One region of the Carnobacterium mobile DSM 4848 genome, then DNA from elsewhere that is predicted to be linked to it. Evidence: predicted binding sites of a transcription regulator. Region 1 holds the regulator's gene; each other region holds the start of a gene.
The links. The regulator CtsR, encoded in region 1, represses protease genes until heat stress. The targets are predictions, from matches to a motif close to TTGGTCAAAAAAGGTCAAANA.

Region 1 (4,976 bases):
GCATTGCTGGGTAGCTATGTGTGGACGGGATAAACGCTGAAAGCATCTAAGCGTGAAGCCCCCCTCAAGATGAGATTTCCCATCACGTAAGTGAGTAAGACCCCTGAGAGATGATCAGGTAGATAGGTTGGAAGTGGAAGTACAGCGATGTATGGAGCGGACCAATACTAATCGGTCGAGGACTTAACCAATTTTTAAAACGGTGAACGAACGGTTTGCGTCAACTTTACACTAAACAATACCCAGTTTTGAGAGAACAACGTTCTCTTATATGCAAGATGTGCGGTGGCAACGGCAAGAAGGTCACACCTGTTCCCATGCCGAACACAGCAGTTAAGCTTCTTAGCGCCGATGGTAGTGAAGGGTTTCCCTTTGTGAGAGTAGGACGCTGCCGCGCATCGAACATTTTAATTTTTCTCATATGGAGGTTTAGCTCAGCTGGGAGAGCATCTGCCTTACAAGCAGAGGGTCAGCGGTTCGATCCCGTTAACCTCCACCATGAGTCATTAGCTCAGTTGGTAGAGCATCTGACTTTTAATCAGAGGGTCGCAGGTTCGAATCCTGCATGACTCATAACTATTCATTTCCGATGACTAGTTATGCCATATTTTAGCGGGTGTGGCGGAATTGGCAGACGCACTAGATTTAGGATCTAGCGTCGAGAGACGTGGGGGTTCAAGTCCCTTCACCCGCACCATTTAGATTTTAATTTGATTAGCCGGCTTAGCTCAGTTGGTAGAGCATCTGATTTGTAATCAGAGGGTCGAGGGTTCAACTCCTTTAGCCGGCACCATTTTGCGGAAGTAGTTCAGTGGTAGAACGCCACCTTGCCAAGGTGGAGGTCGCGGGTTCGAACCCCGTCTTCCGCTTACTAGGACGACTAGTAAGCAGGTTTGAAAAAATCAGCTCTTGTTCTATATGCCGGGGTGGCGGAACAGGTAGACGCACAGGACTTAAAATCCTGCGGTGAGTGATCACCGTGCCGGTTCGATTCCGGCCCTCGGCACCATATATATAGCACCCATAGCTCAATTGGATAGAGTACCTGACTACGAATCAGGCGGTTAGAGGTTCGACTCCTCTTGGGTGCATTTTTCATCTGATACATAAACCGGGAAGTAGCTCAGCTTGGTAGAGCACTTGGTTTGGGACCAAGGGGTCGCAGGTTCGAATCCTGTCTTCCCGATAAAATAAAGAAATAATGGCTCTTTGACAAGTAGTGTTGGTGGGCCAAATAAGTCAGAGCGACTACGTCGCTTTGGCTTTTTATTTTATACGGCTTTTTCATCTTCAAAATACAAAGCTCTAGGTTGATAATTAGAAGTGGTCAATCGATAAGAAATCAACAGTCGAGCTCGCAGGTTATAGAAATTCCGGTAGCCATATCCTGATCGCTTGATGTTTTTGATTTTATTATTCATTCCTTCAATAGGGCCATTGGAAAGAGTATACACAAATGCATTTTTAATGGCTTCCAGATGTTTTTCAAACGTTTGAAGAACAGTTCTTGCTTTTCTTGGTAAAGTACATTTTTTCGATTCTTCTAAATAACTTTTGAATCGCTTGAAATTACGGTGTTCCAGTGCCCATTTCAATTGATTGAAAAGTGCATAAACGCATTCAAGTTTGGGATCAAGCTGCACAAGGTAATCCGCCATCATTTTTTCAGTAACAGCCCCTTCATATAACCGGTGAGTAAAATAACAGGAAAAATCTAAATCGTCTTCATTTTTAAGAACTAACTTCCATTGTTTTTTTAATTTTCGATAATCCCTCGGTCTCGTGTAACGCAGTTCATTCATGACCTTGATTCGTTCGCTGTTCAAAGCCCGATTCATGTGTTGGACGATGTGAAATCGGTCAATGATAATTTTAGCGTAGGGGAAACAATCTATCACAAGCTGTGTATAGGGTGAGTACATATCCATCGTGACCGTTTTGACTTTGTTTCTTGCTTCTACTGGATACCGCATAAAATAATCCAACAGGTAAGGCAATTGCCTATTCTCGACAACATCCGTCAACCGGTGGGTTGACGCATTAATAAACAGAAAGCTCATCGCTCCGGATACATCCTTAACCGACTTGAATTCATCGATGGAAAGATGTTGCGGCAGTTCCTGATTGTTTGGTTCAAGCGTCTCCCCAACTTGGCGCATTACCCGAATCACAGTAGGAGGAGAAACTGACAGGTGCTGGGCGATAAGTGTCATGGATTGTGTCTCTTTCAATTCCATGGCAATGGTTGTCTTGATCAAATTAGATATGAAGCAGTGGCGATCGACTAGGGAGGTTTCCGCTATGAAAGTCGAATTACAGTGCTTACAAAGAAACCGCTGCTTTTTCAATCGGAGCAGTACAGGCTGGAAATTGACATGAGTCAGTGTGAGTGTAGAACATTTTGTGCCGTGTTTGATAAGATCCTGAGAAGAGGTGTTTTTTACACCGCACACTTTACAGCAGGAAGGCCGATAGGTCAATTTCCCATGCACTACCAGATATTCTTGATCTTTTTTCTTTTCCCTCGTAACAGGGACTTCAGATAAATAAATGTTCGGGTCTTTAATATGGAGCAGTTTTTTTATATAATGAGTGTGGGCCATGTGAATTCTCCTATTCTTTTGTGTGGTAACTTAATTATAGGAGTTCACTGGTCTTTTTTCATTTAAAAACGAAAATAGTGCCAGTGAACCGATTGGTTCACCAACACTAAATATTATAGAGCCGAAATAATCACTTATTATTAGTGGTTATTTCTTTTTTATTTTATCGTTTTAGTAATAAGGAAGAGGTTGCTAATCTTTCTTTGAGTGAGCTATGCAGTTCAAGTTTCCAGCCAAATGGTATACAACTCTTTTTTAATACGATAGGAACGAATAATTTTTAAAGTAAATAAGCGGAGTTGCTTTTCAAATGAATTATTTTCTCGTATAATTAAAGTCAGGATTAGTCAAGGAATCAGCTAGTCAGTTTAACGTTTTCTTGACCTGAAATAATAAAGTATTAAGTCTGGTGTTGAGACAAAAAGAAAAGGAGTGTTACTGAGAGAACACCGTTGCATTGTGTGGTAAAAATAGGTAATATACATACCATACATCTTCATTGTTTCAGTAACAATTAGCACATGAACAATCAAAATATGTCGGATATCATTGAAGCTTATTTGAAAAAAGTACTTGGAACGGATGAGCAAGTCGAAATTAGACGTAGTGAAATGGCAGAACGATTTAATTGTGTTCCTTCTCAAATTAACTATGTTATCAATACACGGTTTACTGTTCAGCAAGGTTATCTAGTTGAAAGTAAACGCGGTGGCGGCGGATATATCCGGATAATTAAAGTAAAATTATTGGATGAAGTAGAAATGCTGAATATGATGATCGATGTAATTGGAGACGAAATTTCACAACGAGATGCTTTTTCAATTATTGAAACATTATATGAAGACAATATGATTGCTAAACGCGAAGCGAATTCAATGTTGGCGGTCATGGAAAAGTCAGTTTTATCACTGGATCCAAAGAAGGAACATGCACTAAGAGCACGGATATTAACTGCTTTTTTAAATAACTTAAAATACGAACAGTCATAGGAGATGGAGGCAATAATATGAATGAATTATTTTCAGAAAAAGCAAAAGACGTTTTAATTTTAGCTCAAGAAGAAGCTAAAAGATTTCGCCAAAATTCTATAGGGACTGAACATATTTTATTAGGACTTATGGTGGAACAAGAAGGAATTGCTGGAAAAACACTACGCCAATTTTCTGTAACTGAAAATGATGTACGGGAAGAGATCGAACATTTCACAGGTTATGGCACCATGAAATACAGCTCAAAAGATATAGTCTTGCCGTACTCGCCAAGAGCTAAACAAGCTATTACATTGGCTACTGATGAAGCAAGACGAATGGGAGCACCTTTAGTAGGAACAGAACATCTTTTACTTGGTTTACTGCGAGAAGAAGATATTTTATCCTCTAAAATTTTAACTAATTTGGATATCAGTTTGAACAAAACTCGTCAAGTTTTATTGAAAAAAATGGGAGTCACAGAGGGAACCAATGGAAAAGGGAGACGACCAAAAGCTGCTGCTAAGCCGGTGGTTGGTACGCCTACACTGGATTCTTTAGCACGAGACCTAACAGCTAATGCCCGAGCCGGAAAGATGGATCCAATTATAGGAAGAAAAACAGAAATTCAACGAATTGTCCAAATATTGAGCCGTCGGACTAAAAACAACCCTGTTTTGATTGGCGAACCTGGAGTCGGCAAAACAGCTATCGCAGAAGGGCTGGCCCAAAAAATTGCTTTGGGAGAGGTTCCATCAACACTAGCCAACAAACGTTTAATGATGCTTGATATGGGTTCGTTGGTCGCCGGTACAAAATACCGTGGCGAGTTTGAGGAACGGATGAAGAAAATAATCGATGAAATTTATCAAGACGGAGAAGTGATTCTATTTATTGATGAATTGCATACATTGATTGGAGCAGGAGGCGCTGAAGGAGCAATTGATGCTTCAAATATCATAAAACCTGCTTTAGCTCGTGGAGAATTGCAAACAATTGGAGCAACCACTTTAGATGAGTATCAAAAGTATATTGAAAAAGACGCAGCATTAGAAAGACGTTTTTCTCCTATACGTGTAGATCAGCCAACTCCAGAAGAAACGGAAGAAGTTTTGCTGGGTTTACGTTCCCGCTATGAAGAACATCATGGAGTTGAAATCACAGAAGAAGCAATCCGTGCAGCCGTTCAATTGTCTTCTCGTTACATCACTTCTCGACAATTGCCGGACAAAGCCATTGATTTGATCGATGAATCAGCTTCTAAAGTTCGTTTGGATAGTTCTTCTAAACCAACACCAGTGGCAGCAGCATTAGCTGATTTAGACGCCATGGTTCAAGAAAAAGAAGAAGCGATCCAATTGCAAGATTTTGAAAGAGCAGCTAAAGTACGTACAAAAGAAATGCG
Region 2 (4,976 bases), 280 kb from region 1:
AAGCACCTGAAGTCTCATTAAAAGAATTAGGTGAAATGATTCCGAGTGGTCCTATCAGTAAATCTGGCATTAACCATCGTTTACGAAAGCTGAATGAGATTGCTGAAAAGTTACGCAATAAAAATACTGCTGTTCAACAAAAATAAACATACCAGATAAAACTGAAAAAGTTTTATCTGGTATGTTTTATTAAGCTTCAAAACGTTTCCGTTTTGAAGAGGCGGGAATCGAAAGTGCTTCACGGTACTTGGCTACTGTCCTGCGAGAAATTTCAAGACCGTCTGTTGTAAGAATATCAACAATTTTTTGGTCAGATAAAGGTTTTTGTTTATCTTCTGCTTCTATTAATTGAGCGAGTTGTTGTTTAACTTGTTCGGAAGAAACACTCGTTGACGCTTCCGCCAGCGAAGATTCTCCTTTTTTAAAAGATAAGGCATTCGTAAAGAAATGCTTTAATTCAAAAATGCCGAAAGAAGTTTCTAAATATTTTCCATTGACTGATCGGCTGACTGTTGATTCGTGAATGTCCAGTTCCGTGGCGATTTCTTTTAAAGTCAACGGCTGTACAGGGTGTTCCGGCAGAATGAAAAAATCTCTTTGCTTTTCTACAATTGCCGTTCCTACTCTTAAAATGGTGTCTCCGCGTTGGATAAGACTGCGTTTGAGCCACTCGTACTCAGCACGCTTTTCTTTTATAAATGTTGTAACATCTTTATCTTTTACTTGGAGCATATCTTCATAGTAGTCTTTTTGGAACGAAATAACGGGCAACCCTGATTTAACAGAAATAACATTCAGTTTTTCAGACTGTATTTCAATAAACAAATCAGGTTTGAGAAACTGTTCGATTTCTCCATTAAACAGAGCACCGGGATAAGGAGTTAGGTTTTGGACAAAATCTGAAATAAGTTGTAATTCATTTAATGAGATATCTATCTTCCGAGTGATTTCTTTCCATTTTCGATTAGCAAACAAATCAAATTCTTCTTCTAGAATGAGATAAGCCATATTTGGTGCAGTTTCATCTCGTTCTGTTTGAAGCATCAGACATTCTTGCAGGTTTCTGGCCCCTACACCTGCTGGTTCTAATTGTTGGAGCAGAGTCAGAGCATCTAAAAGCTGGATAGGTTCTGCATGGGTTATGCGTGCAGCATCTTCTAATGAAACGGTTAAATAGCCATTAGTGTCAAGATACTCACTAAGCCATAAGACTAGCTCTCGTAAATAAGTATCGCGCATGGTCAAATGAATTTGTTCAGATACATATTCAAATAAAGATAAATAAGTATCAGGAATTTGATTCATATAATTTGTTTCCTCATCATCTCGATTATAAATCCTTGTTTTGGCGACAGGAGAAGATAAAGACTTTACCGTTGACTGTTCTGACGGCACAGTGACTTCAATTAAAGGGTTTCCCAAAGCTTTTTGATTTAAAAAAGATACTAAATCTTCTTGATTGTACTGTAGCATTTGAATAGATTGTTGGAGTTGTTGTGTCATAGCCATCTTTTGAACTTGATTTTGTTGGGGTGTGAAATTTTGTTCGAATTTCATGTGACGATCTCCTTATATAAACTATTTATATGTATTTATCATACCACAAAGGTACACGTTAATCTTTTGCTCTACTAAAAAGTCTTGTTTTTTTATTCGTTATCGGCTAAACTATAGTAGTTGATGAATTTGTACAGTCTCCTTAGTGTAATGGATATCACGTAAGATTCCGGTTCTTGAGATGGGGGTTCGATTCCCTCAGGAGACATCTCCAAGGTGGTTTATCGTCGGCTTAATAAAGTTTTCGAAAGTTCGCCGCAAGATTATCGCAAAATAATTAAATACCCGGAACATAGTTTCCCGATGACTTTACTTTAAAAGAAAAAACTTTCAACTTTTTCTTTTTATTTCTATGGCTAAAGTACTTTTGTGAAATAGGATATTGAACGATTAGAGGCGAATTCTAATCGCTTTTTTTATTGGTTCTACAACATTTGATGTTGGTCAGCAAAAAAATGATTTAGATATACATCTCAACCATATTCCGGAGGAAATTTTATTACCAACGCTAAAAAATAAAGAACCTTTTTATTTAAAAAAAGCAGTCAATTTATTTGACCTTTGTTGACCAAAAGAGTAAAATACAATTTAGTAAGACTATATAAAGTTTGTGTTACAATAAAAAGAACACCACTTTAAGGAGGAAAACAATTTATGAACTTAGTACCTACAGTAATCGAACAATCGCCAAGAGGCGAACGTGCTTATGATATTTATTCACGTTTATTAAAAGATCGCATTATTATGTTGAGTGGTCAAATTGATGACAATGTAGCCAACTCTGTTATTGCTCAATTGTTATTCTTAGATGCTCAAGATTCTGAGAAAGATATTTTTGTTTACGTTAATTCACCAGGCGGAAGTGTCACAGCTGGTTTAGCTATTTATGATACAATGAACTTTATTAAAGCAGATGTTCAAACCATTGCAATGGGAATGGCAGCTTCAATGGGAAGTTTCTTATTGACAGCAGGAACAAAAGGAAAACGATTTGCTTTACCAAACGCTGAAATTATGATTCATCAACCGTTAGGCGGAGCACAAGGACAAGCAACTGAAATTGAAATTGCTGCACGTCACATCTTAAAAACGCGTGAACGTCTAAATAAAATTTTAGCAGAACGTACAGGACAACCGATTGAAGTAATTGAACGAGACACAGACCGTGATAACTTCATGAGTGCAGAAGATGCGAAAGCTTACGGTTTGATTGACGAAATCATGGAAAACAATTCTGAATTAAAACAATAAGAAGAGACTGCCTAACCAGGAACAGTTAATTTAAAAAACGCAGAAAGTCCCACCAAAAAACATTTGGTAGCTTTCTGCGTTTTTTTGCTATTTGATAAGAAACAGCTAAAATAGATTCTATTATTTTTAGTGTTGGTAAGAAGAATGAGTCTATTCCACAACTTGAAATTTTCGGAGGAATAGCGGCTCCTTGCAGCCATGTAAAGGATTCAATGCGAATTACGAAGCGGTTAGGCTTCGTTTGAGGCTTGAAAGGCTGGAGACAAGTAAGGCTCCAGTCGTTCCCATGGCTCTTGCAAGCAGACGCGTAAATTCCGGAGGAAATTTCATTATTAAGCATGACCAACACAATTCGATAAAGAACCCTAAAACAGAATGGTAGTACTTATAAAAGATCGATTTTCAAGAAAGTGGAATCGAAAAAATAACAATTAACAGAAAATGCCTGTATACTATTAAGTATTAAAAGATAAAGGAGATTCTTAAGTATGGATATTAGTAAAATCAAAGCAAACGAAGTTGATACAACTTATGGATTTAAAATCGGCAATCCAGAAGCACCTGTAAAAATAATAGAGTTTATAAACTTGCGCTGTCCTTACTGCAAACAATGGTATGAGGAATCGAAAGAGTTGTTAGCAGAATATGTTGCAGCAGGCAAAGTTCAACGAATCATTAAGCACTTTGATAAAGAAAAACCAAGTCTAGCAAAAGGAAATGTAGTTCATCATTATTTAGATTATACGCATCCTGAAAAAGCTTTAGAAGAAATGGATTACTTTTTTGAAAAGCAAGATGAGTGGGGCGATTTAGGAGGAGCAGCTGACGTCGAAGCTTACGTTGAAGAAAAACGAGGTCTATCTTTAAATCCAAACGAAAAAGAAATCAATGGCATCATAGAAGAAGCTGGCCGTGCTAATGTGGTATTTGTACCTACCATTTTTATTGGCGATGAAATTTTTGACGAACACATTACGACGAAGGAATTAAAAGATTTGATTGAAGCAGAATTAAAGTAAGAGCAATAAGAAGAAATAAAAACTGAACAAACAAGCAGTTAAAAAATCTATCTTTCGTTCTTAGCGGTTTTTTTGATAGAATAAGCAAGGAAAAAACAATAAAGAATACAAATAGCTGTAGAAAATTTATTGATTTCATATTGAACCTTTATAGTTGAAAGTTGTTAGGCGAAATGGTAAAATAAACAATGTAAGAGATGAACGCAGTCAGTTATTTTGTGCTGCTAGAGAGAACAAGTTTAAAGCATACAGTTAACTGAATGTCTTGTCTCACGTGATTCTCTTGTTTTTTTAGGTAAGAAGGGTCGCTAAACGACTCACCTGGTCGTAAAATGACCCGGTCAGGAAGAGGTTTCTCATGCAAGATGTATTGTCTATTATTGAAAAAGTAGCACCGGACATTATGGATACACTCAGAGGACGTTACCAGATTTTACGCAATATTTATTTAGTGGGCCCTGTAGGTCGGCGTGTATTAGCTGGTAAAATGAATATCACTGAGCGCGTACTGAGAACTGAAGTTGATGCTTTAAAAAAGCAAAACTTAGTCCAAACATCCAAGTTGGGTATGCAGCTAACCGCTAACGGAGAAATTGTATATCATGAACTGGATCAAATGATGGGACAACTACTTGGGATGCGCGCAAAAGAGAATCAATTAGCTACCTATTTTCAAATAGAACATTGTGTGATTGTCTCTGGGGATTCAGAAGAACAGGCTAAAGTCCAAGAAGAACTAAGCCGAGCGACGATGGATGCCTTAAAACTCTTACTGCCTGAAGGAAATAATATTGTGGCAGTTATGGGTGGAACAACAATGGCTGAAGTTGCCAATCATATGGATGAAAGTCTTTCTTATCATCGCGAGCTTGTATTCGTACCAGCAAGAGGTGGGCTAGGTGAAGCAGTTGACATCCAGGCTAATGCTGTCAGTGCTCAAATGGCTAAAAAAACGGGCGGGAAAAACCGTGTTCTTTATGTACCGGAACAAGTAAGTGAAGAAACATATAAACCACTTCTACAAGAACCAGAAATCAAAAAAACGCTGAAACTGGTTAAACAAGCTAATTGTGTATTGTACAGCATTGGAAATGCCTTACACATGGCAGAGCGCAGAGGGATGAGCCAAGAAGCTCTAGCTCTGATTAA
Region 3 (4,976 bases), 940 kb from region 1:
ATCGCTACCGGATTTACCCAAACAAGAAACAACAACAGTCCATCAACCAGACGATCGGTTGTGCTCGTTTTGTCTTCAATCATTTCTTACACCAGTGGACTGAAACCTACCAAGAAACAGGCAAAGGATTATCGTACAGTACGTGTTCCTCCCTCCTCACACGGCTCAAAAAAGAAACTGAAACTCTTTGGTTGAAAGAAGTTGACAGTATTGCGCTTCAGTCTTCTCTTGAACATCTGGCGGATGGCTTCGAGCGTTTCTTCAAGAAACAAACCAAGTACCCGCGATTCAAAAGTAAAAAGAACCTTGTCCAATCTTATACCACTAAACAAACGAATGGAAACATCGCTATTTCAGGAAACCAATTGAAACTCCCTAAGATAGGATGGATTCGTTTTGCGAAAAGCAGAGAAGTTGCTGGCAGAATAGTGAGAGCTGCTATTCGGAAAAATCCTTCTGGAAAGTGTTTTGTCTCGCTTTTGTGCGAAGTGGACATTCATCCCTTTCACAAGACGGGTTCTGCCGTAGGCATTGATCTGGGAATAACAGATTTTGCCATTTTGTCCACCGGAAAAAAGAGAGACAACCAACGGTTTACTGCTCAGATGGATAAGAAATTGAAGCGGGAACAACGGAAACTCTCCCGAAAATACGAACAAGCGAAAAAAGACGGGAAAGAGTTGTGGGAAGCCAAAAACTATCAGAAACAGAAACAAAAAACAGCAAAACTCCATGAGAAAGTTGCCAATCAACGAGAAGACTTCTTAAACAAGCTCAGTACAGAGATCATCAAAAACCACGATATCATCTGTATCGAAGACCTGAATGTGCAAGGCATGAAAAGGAACCATAAACTCGCCAAAAGTATTTCCGATGTGTCGTGGTCGGCTTTTGTACAAAAATTGACCTACAAAGCAGATTGGTATGGAAAGAAAGTCATTAAAGTCAGTCGGTGGTTCCCTTCCAGTCAGATCTGTTCCGCATGTGGCCATCGGGACGGAAAGAAACCCTTGAACATACGAGCATGGATCTGCCCGGAATGTGGGATACTTCATGACCGAGATATCAATGCGAGTATCACTATTCTGCAAGAGGGATTGAGATCCTTACAACTTGTATAAAAAACAAAACCGCAGGTACTGCGGGGATAGCTTGGTCCATAAAAGCAACCTCTGACAGTAAAGACATCCGCTGTTAAGTCTACTTTGTTCCCAAGAATCTCCCACTTCTAAGCGACTGCGTAAGTGGGAGTAGTTCAACGTTCTTGCTTTACAATCTGATTAAACGTGATAAAATTAACTTGTACGAGGAGAGGTGTTGAACTAATGAAATATTTTGTAACTTTGTTTTGGGGTTTTTGTATAGGACAAGCCATTAATTACATTGGCAGTTCATTAACAGGTAGTACCTATGACTTTATGACTGCTACCCTTATTGGGCTGATTTCAGCAGTTGTTGTTCTGTTGATCGGACAAGTTCTTCCAAAAACTGTCCACGCAAATACTACAAATGAATAAAAAATAAAAAGCCTTCTTATCTGAATTATAAGAAGGCTTTTTATTTTTTTATTCTTCTATCGGCTGGTAATCAAAGGCCAGCTCTTCTTGTTTCAAGGCAATGGTAACTTTTGTGTTTGGCAATATTTTTCCAGCAATGATTTCTCTTGCAAGTGGTGTTTCAATAGCTTTAGTTAAATAACGTTTTAATGGCCGAGCACCATACATTGGATCATATGCGTTTTGTGCTATCCAAGTTTGGGCTTCTTCTGAAATAGTCAGCTCAATTTCTTGATCTGCTAATCGCTCAGCCAAATCATGTGTTAATTTTAAGATAATCTTTTTCACAACTTCAAGACTAAGCGGAGCAAACAAGACGGTATCGTCAATACGGTTTAAAAATTCTGGTTTAAAATGAGTAGTGAGTAAGGACATGACTTGTTCTTTAACCGATTCTTCAATATGGCCGGTTTGATCCGTTCCTTCTAATAATAGAGATGAACCTAAATTACTGGTCATAATGAGAACAGTATTTTTAAAATCTACTATTCGTCCTTTTCCATCAGTCAAACGTCCGTCATCTAACACTTGTAACAAAATATTAAAAACATCCGGATGAGCTTTTTCAATCTCATCCAGCAACACAATACTGTAGGGATTACGACGGATCGCTTCAGTTAGTTGTCCGCCTTCTTCGTAACCTACATAACCTGGAGGAGCTCCTACCAAGCGAGAAACAGAATGTTTTTCCATATATTCGCTCATATCGATACGAACCATGCGTTCTTGAGAATCAAATAGATTTTCAGCCAACGCTTTAGCCAATTCCGTTTTCCCTACACCAGTCGGACCTAAAAATAAGAATGAACCCAGCGGCCGGTTTGGATCTTGCAAGCCAGCCCGTGCGCGAATAACCGCATCTGTTACGCTGTCTACTGCCTCGTCTTGTCCGATAACGCGTTCGTGTAAGGTATCTGCTAGGTGCAACAGTTTTTCTCGTTCGCCTTTAACCAATCGTGTCACTGGGATACCGGTCATCCGGCCTACCACTGAGGCAATTTCATTTTCAGTAACAGACTCTTGAACCAATCGAGGGGTCTGTTGTTTTTCTTCCGAATTCTCTGCTTCTAATGCTTTTAATTCTTTTTCTAAAGCCGGTATTTTTCCGTGCCGTAATACAGCAGCTTTTTCCAAATCATAATTGCTTTCAGCATCTTCTAATTCACGACGTGTTTGTTCGATTTCAGCTCGCTTGTCACGCAATTTGGAAACTTCTTCTTTTTCAGTCTCCCATTTCATTTTCAATAAATTAGCTTCTTCACGTAAATCAGCTAATTCTTCCCGCAGATTCTCTAATCTCCGCTTACTAGCTTCATCTTTTTCTTTTTTCAAAGCTGCTTCTTCAATTTCCAACTGCATTAATCGGCGCGTTACTTGGTCCAATTCTGTTGGCATTGAATTCATTTCAACTCGAATTGTCGCGCAAGCTTCATCTACTAAATCAATCGCTTTATCTGGCAAGTACCGATCTGTAATATAACGATCAGAAAGAGTTGCTGCTGCCACTAAAGCATTATCATGGATGTTAACACTATGGTGAATTTCAAAGCGTTCTTTTAATCCCCGTAAAATACTGATGGTATCTTCAACAGTCGGTTCATCAACTTGTACTCTTTGAAAACGACGCTCTAAAGCCTTATCTTTTTCCATATATAACCGGTATTCATCTAAAGTAGTTGCCCCGATACAATGTAATTCTCCACGAGCCAGCATAGGTTTCAATAAGTTTCCTGCATCCATACTGCCTTCCGTTTTTCCGGCTCCTACGATATTATGAATTTCATCAATAAATAAAATGATCCTGCCGTCACTTTTTTTCACTTCTTTTAAAACTGCTTTTAAGCGCTCTTCAAATTCTCCGCGGAATTTCGCTCCTGCAATCAAAGCGCCCATATCTAATGAAAAAATCGTTTTGTCTTTTAAATTTTCAGGAACGTCTTTACGGACAATTCGTTGAGCCAATCCTTCAACAATGGCTGTTTTCCCTACACCTGGTTCACCGATTAAAATGGGGTTGTTCTTCGTTTTGCGCGACAAAATCCGAATAACGTTGCGAATTTCTTCATCACGCCCAATAACCGGGTCTTGTTTGCCGCTTTTAACCGCTTGAACAAGATCAATCCCATACTTTTCCAGTGCTTGGTAACTTTCTTCTTGATTTTGCGAAGTCACACGATCGCCGCCTCTCATTTCTTCAATGGCTGTTTTAAGTTGCATTTCGTTTATCCCGTTTGATAAAAGATACGTTGTTAAAACATAATTTTTTAATTTCATTAAAGCCAATAGGACAATTTCTGTAGCCAAATAGTCATCTTGAAAGGATTCGCGCAATTTGTCTGCTTCCGACAATAAGCGGAATAAATTTTGACTCATTGCTTGGCCGTAATTGACTGAACTACCTTCAATAACAGGTAACTTATCTAACTCTTCATCAATTTTATGTTCAAATTCTGCTGTATCCAGACCAACCGTTTGATAAAAATTGTGGGCAAAACTATCTGGCGCCATAAATACTTTCCACAAATGCACAATGTCTATTTCTTGGTGTTGTCTTACTATCGCAATTTGTTGAGCTTCAGCCAACGCCTGCTGCATTGTGGTGGTTAATTTTTCACTATCCAAATTCTGCTCCTCCTTTTTGTTCACTTCTTTATCTTTATTATATTCCTTTGGTCAGAATTAATCAAACAAATGTTCTCGCTTTGAAAACCTGCCTGTTCAGTTATTCTATCAAAAAAAGTAGATGCAGTGAGCTTTTTTTCTCTATCCCAACTCTTACTATAAAGAGGAGGAAAACGTGTGTCAATTATGATGCCTTAAAAATGTCTCCTCTTCTACTTAAGCACTTAAAAGAGCAAGTGACCTATTTCTTTGTAAATTAAAAGACTGTTTCTTATTCATAAAATGAATGAAAAACAGTCCTTAAAATTCTATGCAATTAACGGATGCCTAAAGCAATCCGAGCATAACGGCTCATTTTTGAAGGGTCCCAAACAGGATACCAAACCAATTTAACTTCTGTGGCAGTCACTTCAGGAATATCTTTCATAGCTGTGATAATGTCATCTGTGATCACATCGACAAGCGGACATCCCATGGTAGTAAGCGTCATTTCTACTACACACAATCCCGTTTCATATAAATAAGCATGGTAAACAAGACCTAAATTAACGATATCGATTCCTAACTCTGGATCAATCACTTGTTCTAAAGCAGTCATGATCCGTTCATAAATCTCAGATGCAGCTTCCGGCTCCCACAGTTTAGCTTCATTTTCCATCAGTATTCCTCCTCGTATTTATACGGCTAGTCTACCGGTTCTAATGCAAAAAGTAAATACGTTCAAGATGATTTTGTGAAAAAATTATAAATGTTTAGAAAAGAAGTCAGACATTTCCACAGAAATTAAATAAGGTACTT

Region 2: clpP (ATP-dependent Clp endopeptidase proteolytic subunit ClpP) is a predicted target of CtsR. The motif match lies at 2,109-2,129, and genes of this name have one in related genera.
Region 3: clpB (ATP-dependent chaperone ClpB) is a predicted target of CtsR. The motif match lies at 4,226-4,246, and genes of this name have one in related genera.

What each region holds. Positions count from the first base shown of each region.
Region 1 is NZ_JQMR01000001.1:1,576,956-1,581,931, reverse strand. Features, by position in the region: rRNA gene BR87_RS07555 (23S ribosomal RNA) at 1-191, shown strand, start outside; rRNA gene rrf (5S ribosomal RNA) at 282-397, shown strand; tRNA gene BR87_RS07545 (tRNA-Val) at 424-499, shown strand; tRNA gene BR87_RS07540 (tRNA-Lys) at 501-573, shown strand; tRNA gene BR87_RS07535 (tRNA-Leu) at 613-697, shown strand; tRNA gene BR87_RS07530 (tRNA-Thr) at 718-793, shown strand; tRNA gene BR87_RS07525 (tRNA-Gly) at 798-869, shown strand; tRNA gene BR87_RS07520 (tRNA-Leu) at 921-1,009, shown strand; tRNA gene BR87_RS07515 (tRNA-Arg) at 1,018-1,091, shown strand; tRNA gene BR87_RS07510 (tRNA-Pro) at 1,113-1,186, shown strand; gene BR87_RS07505 (ISL3 family transposase) at 1,272-2,603, opposite strand; gene BR87_RS07500 (CtsR family transcriptional regulator) at 3,125-3,592, shown strand; gene BR87_RS07495 (ATP-dependent Clp protease ATP-binding subunit) at 3,610-4,976, shown strand, end outside.
Region 2 is NZ_JQMR01000001.1:1,292,832-1,297,807, reverse strand. Features, by position in the region: gene whiA (DNA-binding protein WhiA) at 1-146, shown strand, start outside; gene rpoN (RNA polymerase factor sigma-54) at 190-1,557, opposite strand; tRNA gene BR87_RS06065 (tRNA-Arg) at 1,694-1,765, shown strand; gene clpP (ATP-dependent Clp endopeptidase proteolytic subunit ClpP) at 2,212-2,808, shown strand; gene BR87_RS06050 (DsbA family protein) at 3,297-3,827, shown strand; gene BR87_RS06045 (sugar-binding transcriptional regulator) at 4,186-4,976, shown strand, end outside.
Region 3 is NZ_JQMR01000001.1:641,603-646,578, forward strand. Features, by position in the region: gene tnpB (IS200/IS605 family element RNA-guided endonuclease TnpB) at 1-1,121, shown strand, start outside; gene BR87_RS02880 (YjzD family protein) at 1,326-1,517, shown strand; gene clpB (ATP-dependent chaperone ClpB) at 1,566-4,178, opposite strand; gene BR87_RS02890 (metal-sulfur cluster assembly factor) at 4,495-4,836, opposite strand; gene BR87_RS02895 (alpha/beta fold hydrolase) at 4,921-4,976, opposite strand, start outside.